3 regions of the Nonomuraea sp. NPDC046570 genome follow, and region 2 is predicted to be linked to each of the others. Evidence: predicted binding sites of a transcription regulator. Region 2 holds the regulator's gene; each other region holds the start of a gene.
The links. The regulator LexA, encoded in region 2, represses DNA repair genes until DNA is damaged. The targets are predictions, from matches to a motif close to TCGAACANNTGTTCGA.

Region 1: ABZ911_RS31800 (DNA topoisomerase IV subunit B) is a predicted target of LexA. The motif match lies at 1,995-2,010, and genes of this name have one in related genera.
Region 3: ABZ911_RS04870 (SAV_6107 family HEPN domain-containing protein) is a predicted target of LexA. The motif match lies at 812-827, and genes of this name have one in related genera.

What each region holds. Positions count from the first base shown of each region.
Region 1 covers NZ_JBEYZF010000026.1:55,851-59,122, forward strand. The annotation lists gene ABZ911_RS31800 (DNA topoisomerase IV subunit B) at 1-1,972, opposite strand, end outside; gene ABZ911_RS31805 (hypothetical protein) at 2,219-2,449, shown strand; gene ABZ911_RS31810 (GNAT family N-acetyltransferase) at 2,514-3,206, opposite strand.
Region 2 covers NZ_JBEYZF010000017.1:148,993-152,264, forward strand. The annotation lists gene ABZ911_RS25835 (aminotransferase class I/II-fold pyridoxal phosphate-dependent enzyme) at 55-1,110, opposite strand; gene lexA (transcriptional repressor LexA) at 1,414-2,121, opposite strand; gene ABZ911_RS25845 (hypothetical protein) at 3,150-3,272, shown strand, end outside.
Region 3 covers NZ_JBEYZF010000002.1:260,914-264,185, forward strand. The annotation lists gene ABZ911_RS04860 (cytochrome P450) at 1-84, shown strand, start outside; gene ABZ911_RS04865 (ferredoxin) at 97-291, shown strand; gene ABZ911_RS04870 (SAV_6107 family HEPN domain-containing protein) at 1,088-1,534, shown strand; gene ABZ911_RS04875 (transcriptional regulator) at 2,142-2,636, opposite strand; gene ABZ911_RS04880 (universal stress protein) at 2,967-3,272, opposite strand, start outside.

The sequences.
Region 1 (3,272 bases), on a different contig from region 2:
TGCGCTCCCCGGCCTGGGCGTCCTCGATGCGGACGCGGCGCAGGATCCGGTGGCGCGGATCCATGGTGGTCTCGGCCAGCTGGTCGGCGTCCATCTCGCCCAGACCCTTGTACCGCTGCACCGGGTCCTTCCAGCGCTTGTTCCGCTTCTGCAGGTCGCGCAGCACCTTCTGCAGCTCGGCGTCGGAGTAGCAGTAGATGTACTTCTCCTGGCCCCGCCCGGGGTTGGTGAGCTCGATGCGGTGCAGCGGCGGCACGGCGGCGAAGACCCGGCCCGCCTCGACCAGCGGACGCATGTAGCGGTGGAAGAGGGTGAGCAGCAGGCAGCGGATGTGGGCGCCGTCGACGTCGGCGTCCGCCATCAGGATGATCTTGCCGTAGCGGGCCGCCTCCAGGTCGAAGGACCGGCCCGACCCGGCGCCGACCACCTGGATGATCGAGGCGCACTCGGCGTTCTTGAGCATGTCGCTCACGGACGCCTTCTGCACGTTGAGGATCTTGCCGCGGATCGGCAGCAGGGCCTGGAACTCCGAGTCACGGGCCAGCTTGGCCGTACCGAGGGCGGAGTCCCCCTCGACGATGAACAGCTCGCTGCGGTCGACGTCGTCACTGCGGCAGTCGACGAGCTTGGCCGGCAGCGCCGAGTTCTCCAGAGCACTCTTGCGGCGCTGGTTGTCACGATGCTCACGGGCCGCGATGCGCGCCTTCGCGGCGGTGACGATCTTCTCCAGTACGGCACGCAACTGCTGCTTGAAGCCGCGCGGCGGGTTGGCGAACAGCTCCTTCAGCTCGCGCGAGACGACGTGCGAGACGATGCGGGTGGCCGCCGAGGTGCCGAGCACCTCCTTGGTCTGCCCCTCGAACTGCGGCTCCGGCACGCGGACGGTCACGACGGCGGTCAGGCCCTCAAGGATGTCCTCCTTGCTGACCGGGTCGTCGCCGTTCTTGAGCAGGCGGGTCTCGCGCAACTGCTCGTTGAGGGTCTTGACCAGGCCGCGCTCGAACCCGGTCAGATGGGTGCCGCCCTTGGCGGTGGCGATCACGTTGACGAAGGAGCGCACGGCCGAGTCGTAGCCCTTGCCCCAGCGCACCGCCACGTCGACGGTCAGCTCGCGCTGCACCTCGGTGGGCGTCATGTGGCCCTGGTCGTCGAGGACGGGCACGGTCTCGTGGAAGTGGCCGACGCCCTGCAGCCGCAGCACCTCGCACACCGCCTCGTCGCGGGCGAGGAACTCGGTGAACTCGGAGATGCCGCCGTCGAAGTGGAACTCCTCCTCGGTGCGCTCCTCGCCCCTGCCGTCGATCACGGACAAGGTGAGGCCGGGCACGAGGAAGGCGGTCTGGCGCAGCCGGACGTGGATCTCGTCGAGGGAGACCTCGGCGTCCGGCAGGAAGATCTGCCGGTCGGCCCAGAACCTGACCCTGGTGCCGGTGACGCGCTGGTTCAGCTTGCCGCCGTCGCGCAGGCCGGACTTCTTCTTGAACTTGGCGGTGGGCCCGTCGCCGTCGAACACGCCGGGCACGCCGCGCCTGAAGCTGATCTCGTGGATCTTGCCATCGCGGTCGACCTCGACGTCGAGGCGCGCGGACAGGGCGTTGACCACGGAGGCGCCGACGCCGTGCAGGCCGCCCGAGGCGCCGTAGGAGCCGCCGCCGAACTTTCCGCCGGCGTGCAGCTTGGTGTAGACGAGCTCGACTCCGGCGAGGCCGCTCTTGGGCTCGACGTCGACCGGGATGCCGCGGCCGTTGTCGCGGACCTCGATCGAGCCGTCGGCGTACAGCTCGACGTCGATGCGGGTGCAGTGGCCCGCGAGCGCCTCGTCGACGCCGTTGTCCACGATCTCCCACAGGCAGTGCATGAGCCCGCGGCTGTCGGTGGATCCGATGTACATACCAGGGCGCTTGCGGACGGCCTCAAGGCCTTCAAGCACCGACAGGTGACGAGCCGTGTAACCCGCCTCCACTACCGTCACTCCCGCTCCCTGGGTCTATCGATCGAACACGTGTGCGCAGCCTACCGTTCTTCCCGCTGACGCGGGTACAAGCTTGCCAGCACGGCACGTTTGCCGTGACCAACGGCGTGTTCGGCGTTACCTCCGGACACATTCCGCTCTCGGCGTAGAGACCAGGTGATTGGGAACGTCCTCGTCCGGTTAGATGTTGTCCAAGTGACTGACGCCAGATCCTCGCTTCGGCGGGGGTGACCCGAAAGGCGATACGTGACTGGAGCTCTCGCCCCCGTTAAGCCGCTGACGGCCCTCGACCGCTGCGACCGTTGCGGCGCCCAGGCATACATTCGCGCGACCCTGCCGGTAGGCGGGGAGCTGCTGTTCTGCGCCCACCACGGGCGTCAGCACGTGGCCGCGTTGCGCGATAAGGGCGCCGACATCCTGGACGAGTCCGCCCGTCTCAGCGAAACTCCCTCATCCTCTAGATCAGAAGAACGCTAGATAATTCCATAGCACGACGAACGAACGCGGCGGCCGCCGTTCCCGGGGCCGTCGCGTTCGCTTTTCACTTGATTCTGTAGTGGTATCCACTGCTTTCGGTGAATCCTTCACCCCGGTAGAAGTCCACGGCGGCCGTGTTCTCCGCCATGACGACGAGGTACGCCGACCGGGCGCCCGCCCGCGCGCCCTGCCGTACCAGCGCGCGCAGCACACTGCGGGCCAGCCCGCGCCGCCGCACCCGCGGCAGCGTCGCCATGCAGTAGACACCCACGGTGTCCCCCTGGAGTACGGCCCGCCCGACCGCGACCGCCGTCCCGCCCTCCTCCACCGCGGCGTACCAGGCCGGTACCCCGCCGGCGATGCGCTCGGCCGTCTCGTATCCCTCGCCATAGCGCCCGTCGACCGACCACCACGACTCCAGCCAGCCCGCCCAGGTCCGCTCCTCGATCCGCACCTCGTGCGCGATCCCGGTGTCCGCGACCGGCCCGGTCATGCACAGCACCGGGTCGGCGAGCCGGTAGCCGCGCTCCTCCAGCACCCCGTCGAGCCCGGCCGGTGCCTGCCCGCCCAGCGTGAACAGTGTGGGCAGCCCGCGATCGGCGTAGTACTTCTCCGCCGCCTCGATCACCCCGTCCAGGTCCGCCGGCTCGCCGATCACCATGACGGAGTTGGCCCGCTTGGTCACACCTCCAGCGCTTCTGAACGTCCAGCCGTCCACGGTCTCCCGCTCCAGCGCGGGCCAGGCCTGATCAATCAACGCCTCAAAATCCATAGAAACGGACACGAACGGCACTCTAACCACAGAACTACCCCTGACGCCTGG
Region 2 (3,272 bases):
GCGGGGGCGCCCAGCCGGCCCGGTATCTGGGCCTGGCGCTGGACGGCATGCGCATCAACCGCTGATGCGGTGGAGGATCTCCTCCAGGACGGGGGGGGAGGTGGCGAAGTTCAGGCGGGCGAAGTTCTCGCCGCCAGGGCCGAACTCGTCGCCGTCGCTCAGCAGCACCTTCGCCTCGCGCTCCAGCCGACCGGCGGCGCCCGGCTCGCCGAAGTCCAGCCACGCCAGGTAGGTGGCCTCCGGGATCCGGTAGCCGACCCCTTGGGGAAGCCGCTCGGCGATCAGTTTGCGGTTGCGGTCGAGCGTCGCCACGACCTGCTCCAGCCAGGCGTCTCCCTGGCGCCAGGCCGTGACCGTCGCCTCGACGCCGAACAGGTTCGCCGAGCCGTACACGAAGGAGGGCTGGCGGTCGAGGGCCTCGCGGACCGCGGGCATGCCGATGTGGGCGACCGAGCACCTGATGCCGCCGAGGTTGAACGCCTTCGTCGCCGAGGTCAGCGTCACCGTGCGCTCGGGCAGGATCGTCGCGAACGGGATGTGCTCGTTCGGGGCGTACGTCAGGTCGGCGTGGATCTCGTCGGAGATGACCATCAGGTCGTGCCGTTCGGCCTGGTCGGCCAGGGCGAGCAGCTCCGCGCGGGTGAACACCCGGCCGGTCGGGTTGTGCGGGTTGACCAGCAGCAGCACCCGGCAGCCCGAGAGGTCGGGTTTGTCGAAGCGCCAGGAGTCGCCGTCCGGCAGCATCGGAATCGGCCGCAGCGGGCGGTTCATCTCCGCCAGCGTGCCCAGAAACGGGTGGTAGGCGGGCGTGTGCACGGCCACGCCGTCGCCGGGGCTCGTGCACACCTGGAGAAGTACCTGGAGTGCCTGGTTGATGTCGGTGTAGGAGCGGACGAGCGCCGGGTCGGGCTGCCAGCCGTACCGTACGGCCATGCGCGTGGCGAACGCCTCGGCGAGCGGGCCCGCGTCGGGCGAGTCCAGCCAGACCGGGTAGCCGAGGTCACCGGCGGCGCGGCGGCGCAACGCCTCGGTGATCTCGGGGGCGACCGGGAAGTCCATGTCGGCGACCCACGCGGGGATCACCCCCGGACCCGCCTTCGTCCACTTCAACCCATCACGAGAGGTTTCAAGGTCTTCGACACGAAACGAGTCATTCACTCGATCAGTCTAGGCGCGTCGCCGCAATATCGACTTTTCACTGCGAGGGCTCGTAGCCGGCGAGGGCAGTGCCGCAGGCCGAGTGACTCGTGCAGGATCGCCACGCTGCCCGGCCGCTGATACGCACCCCGCTGGAGAGGATCAGGCGTAGGCGGCTTACTGGATGTGTTCCAACAGGGCCTGCAGTCCGCCCGAGCGGGTGACTCGGGCGGACTGTGGGTGGCTCAAGTGACTCCAGGAGCGGGATCTTTGGAGCTAGAGGCGGCGGAGGACTGCCACGACCTTGCCCAGGACGCTTGCCTCGTCGCCGGGGATCGGGTCGTAGTTGGAGTTGTGGGGGACCAGCCAGACGTGGCCGTCCTTGCGCTTGAACGTCTTGACCGTGGCCTCGCCGTCGATCATCGCTGCCACGATGTCGCCGCTCTCGGCGACGGGCTGCTGGCGGACGACCACCCAGTCGCCGTCGGCGATGGCGGCCTCGATCATCGAGTCACCGGCGACCTGAAGCAGGAAGAGCGTGCCTTCACCGACGAGCTGCTTGGGCAGCGCGAACACGTCCTCGACGCTTTCCTCGGCGAGGATGGGGCCACCGGCGGCGATACGGCCGACCAGCGGCACGTAGGCGGCAGTGGGCCTGCTCACCGGGGTCTCGTCGTCTCTGCCGTCGGGGTCGACCCAGAGCACCGGCTCGCCGGGGAGGCGCACCTCCAGGGCGCGCGGCCGGTGGGGATCACGCCTCAGGTAGCCCTTGCGCTGCAACGCCGTCAGCTGGTGCGACACGCTGGACGTGCTGGTCAAGTGCACGGCCTCGCCGATCTCCCGCATGGACGGCGGGTAGCCGCGCTGCTGGACCGAGTCGCGGATCACCTCAAGGATCTTGCGCTGTCTGGGGGTCAGCCCCAGAGAGTCACGCCGACGCACCGCAAGGTCAGTGACGCCCTTTTCGTCATCCCGCTCGCTCATGCTCTCCTCCTCGCCCGGCGGCCCGCCTTACCGGCGAACCTCCCGGTCCGTGGTCTTCACGTCGCACACAGCGACCGTATCGCCGTTGAAGATCATCTTCAAACAATTGTTCGAGTCTTCCTCGAAATTGTTGGCACGGTGGTGTACAACATCGTACGGGAGTTCGATCGACACCGTGTTCGATTCGCTGATCTTATTCGACCTTTTCCTGGGTCGACGGTGGCGGGAGGTCATCAGTGCGAGCGACCACAATCACACACACAACCAGCGAAGACACGCAATTGACCCTCCTTGCGGACCTCACGCGAGAGCAGCGCACCCGGGGGGACCGAGAGCGCCAGGAGGCTCAGGGGAGAGCCTCCCAGAATCCCGAGGCTCTGGAGCAGGATGGCTCCAAGTCCGAGCCTCAGGGGCGGAGCATCCAAGGCCAGAACCAGCGAGATCGGCGACGGAGGGCTCAGTCCCAAACGGGTGCCCCAGCCAGGGGGCGTCACCTGTGGCTGGTCCCCGAGCCACGCTCACCGGAGAAAGACGAAGACCCGATCTCCGGTACGGCGCCCGCGCGGCCCATCGCCACGAGTGCGAGTTCCCCCGGCCTCGGAGGGTCCGGGGCAAGCCGCCCTAAAGAGTGCGAGACGCCGTCCGTGCAGAGGGTTGAACGCCAAGTGGGCATGGTCCGTGGCCAGGCGGCAGAAGCTGAGCACCTGACAGCCGGTGGTGGGCGACGGCGTGGTGCTGGTGGGAAGGTTCGGCGGTTGGAGAGGCGGCGGATCCGGCTTCAGCGGAAGCTTCGGCGGGCTGCGAAAGCGTCGCGTTCGACGGCGGGCTCGCCTCGTCGATCTGTAGCTCCGGTGCCGGTGGGGTCGCGTCGGCGATTCTTGAAACCGGTACGTTCGTCTGACGAATTGCCACAGCAGCGTACGAACTCGGTGCGGCGAACTGTGAATTCATCACGTGGATCGGCTGGGTCGGCTCGGCGGCCGATGCGGATTACCCGGCGGGGGCGCATTGTTCTACTAATGCTGTTCGTGGCCGTGGCGTTGGGGGCGTTCGTGCTCGGCACCAAGGCCGCCAGTTGGGCATCGGCGCACGAGGGCGGGCCGGTAACTGGCGAGGTGCTGTCCTGGGTGGTCGTGGACGGACGGGCAACC
Region 3 (3,272 bases), on a different contig from region 2:
CGGCTCGCGGTGCCGGAGGGGGAGGTGCCGATGCGGACGGACATGAGCATTTACGGCGTGCACCGGCTTCCGGTGACCTGGTGAGGAGAATTCGGGATGAAGGTCTCAGGCGATACGACGGTGTGCATCGGGGCGGGGATGTGCGTGCTCACGGCCCCGGACCTGTTCGATCAGAGCGAGGAGGAGGGGACGGTGGTGGTGCTGGTGGCCGAGGTACCGGCCGGCTTGGAGGGGGCCGCGAAGCGGGCGGTCCAGCTGTGCCCTTCTGGCGCGATCTCCATCAACCCCTGACCTGACAACAGCCTCCGCACCCCCCTCACCAACCTCCCCCCACCCTCCCGCCTGCCCCCACCCTTCTGCCTGCCCACGCCGCTATCTCTCGCCATTGCTCGGCGTTTTGCCTTCTGACCTCGCTTTCTGACCCTCGCCTTCTTGTCGTGCTCGGCGCCTACCTGACTCGTGCAGCACTTTCACCTCGCTCCCTTCGCCTAGCATCGACGGGGTCCCAGACGCGTCCTGGTTCGCGTCCCGCTTCTCCCGGTCCGCTTCGGCTGTGGATCTCCGCTCAAGGGCGTCTGATCCGGCGTTCTTTGCTCTCGGACGCCCTCCTTCGCTCAGGCGTTCTTCGCTCAGGCCGGACCTCGCCGGTGGCGGCGAAGACGCGTCGTCCGGCTCGTCTCCCGCTTGCTCAGCCGCGCCCCCTGTCGGGTGTCGGTCCCCCGAAGGTTTTGGAGCTTCGCGCAGATGAAGCCCGCTGGGGTTTCGCCATGATCGAACCTGTGTTCGTTGAATCGGTTGACATTCGGGGTGATCGAAATTATGTTCGATGCAGTGGCGTGAGGCTCGCGGCTCACGCCAAAGGGCCTGGTCGTGGGCTTCGCATCCCCCATGTGAAGCCCGCGGGCAGGTCCCCGGGCGAAGGGCGCGTCCTCGTCGTCGGCGGAGACGAGTGGGCGTGTTCTGGCCGGACGGGGAGAGGGGAAGCTCCTCGTCCGGCCGCCCGGCGGAATTGTCGGTGGGGCCTGCGATTCTGGGCTTCACCGGTGGAAACGCCGGGAGCCGCCACGACCCGAAGGAGGCTGGCAAGATGACCCAAAGGCTCAGCGACACGCGCGGGCCCCGGTTGTCGCCCGCAGTCCGGGCGCACCTCAACGACTCCCGCAACTGCCTGGCCGAGGCGGGCACCGCCCGCACCCCGGCCACCCGATACGTGTCGGCCCACCTGGCCGCACTCCGCGCGGCGGCGGCGATCCTGGCCGCCCGCCCCCGCCCGATGGAAGGCCGCAGGCGCCGTCTCCGCAGCGCCTGGGAGCTCCTCCCCGAAGTCGAGCCCCGCCTGGCCGACTGGGCGGCCTACTTCTCGGTGAGCGCCGCCAAGCGCGCCCGCGCCGAGGCGGGCCTCACCCACGGCGTCACCACCACCGACGCCGACGAACTCCTGGCCGAAGCTGAGACGTTCGTCTCCACCGTGGAAGAACTCCTCGGCGTCCCAGTCCAGCCCTCTCTCCCCGCCCACGTCCCCCTGGCAGGCTGACCAACACCCAAACCACCCCAGCCAGCCTGACCAACACCCCAAACCGCCCACCCAGCCTGACGACCTGCTCTCAGGCCCAATTGGCCTGCTCCCCTCAGGTCTAACTGGCTTGCCCTCGGCCCGACTCGCCCGCTCCCAGGCACATCCCGCCTGACGCCCCGACTTCGCATGCCCTCACGCTGCGCAGACCCTCCGCACCGCGCCCGTGCCTGCACCGCCACGCATGCCTCTATCCACGCTCAGGCCCTCTTGCCCGCGTTGTGTGCCCATGGTCCGCGCTCGGGCCCTCAGTCCCGCGCCGTGCCCTTCTGCCGCCGCACGCATCTGTACAGCCCTGCCCTGGACGCGGTAGAGGCTGCCACAGCCGCTTCGAGCCCTGCCTTCACACCCAGTGCCAGGACGCGGGTGAGACTGCCACAGCCGCTTCGAGCCCAGCCTCCGCACTCAGTGCCAGCCGTCCAGCTCGGAAGACGCCGGCAGCGGCCGTTCCCGGCGACCCCGACCCCCGGCACGGCTGCGGCCCCGGACCGCGAAGGTCCGGGGCCGCAGCCGGCTCGCGCCGGAGTCGGGGTGACCGAAATCCCTTGGGGGAGTCGGATGACCTCAGTTAGAAAGACTCGACCGCCCGGCGGGCCTCGGCGTCGAGGACGCCCCAGCTGATCAGTTCCTCGGTCAGCTCGCTAGGCGACTTGTCGTATATGACCGCCAGGGACCGCAGGTCCTCCTGCCGGATCGACAGCACCTTGCCGTTGTAGTCGCCGCGCTGGCTCTGGATGGTGGCCGCGTAGCGGGCGAGCGCGCCGGCCTTCTCCTTGGGCAGGGTGGCCAGGCGCTCAAGGTCGATCACAAGCTTCGGCACGGGCCCGAGCGGGCTGGGGGCGGCGCCGCCCGGCAGCAGCTCGGAAACGGGCACGCCGTAGAAGTCGGCAAGCTCGGCAAGCTTCTGAACCGTCACAGCTCGGTCGCCACGCTCGTAGGAGCCAACGACGACGGCTTTCCAGCGTCCGCGCGACTTCTCCTCGACCCCGTGCAGGGAAAGACCCTGCTGGGTGCGGATGGCGCGGAGTCGTGCACCCAGCGACTTGGCGTACTCAGACGGCATCGTGTGGCCCCCCGGCTCTGGTTATGTACAGCTCTCAGTAGATTGTGCTCCCTTGCGGCATATGCCTGAACCACCGGGGGGTGGGTGCCGGGGTAGGCACCTTCGGTAGCTGTTGGCACTGGGTTTACCCCAGTACGCCGCGAGGTGTGGTTACGGACAGTGACGGTAAAGCGGTGGACGCCGAAGGTCAAGCTGATTGGAAAAAAGATGCCGAATCCGGTCCGAGAGGGTCCGCGTTAAAGGTCGCTCTTGTCCCACCGAGAACAGTACTTCGCGAGCGTTCGCCAGGAGTGCAAGGTGTGGCGATCGTTACACCGTGTACACAAAGCGTCAGGCCGGTTGCCGGGTGAGGATCATCACCGGGCACGGCGCGGCGCGTATGATCTTGATCGAGGTGTCGCCGAGGAAGACTCGGCGCAGGGGGCCCGATTCGCTGGAGGCACAGATGATCAGCTCGCCCGGCAGCCAGCCGGTCTGGCCGAGCGCGTCGGCGACGGTCCTGCCCTCCAGCATCTCCCCGTCGATCTTGACGCGCCGCCTGCCCCGGGTCGCGGCCTTGAGGTCGACGGCGGCCTGCTCGCGCAGCCGCTCGTGCATCTCCTCCTCGATCTTCGCCTTACGCCCGCTGCTGAGCAC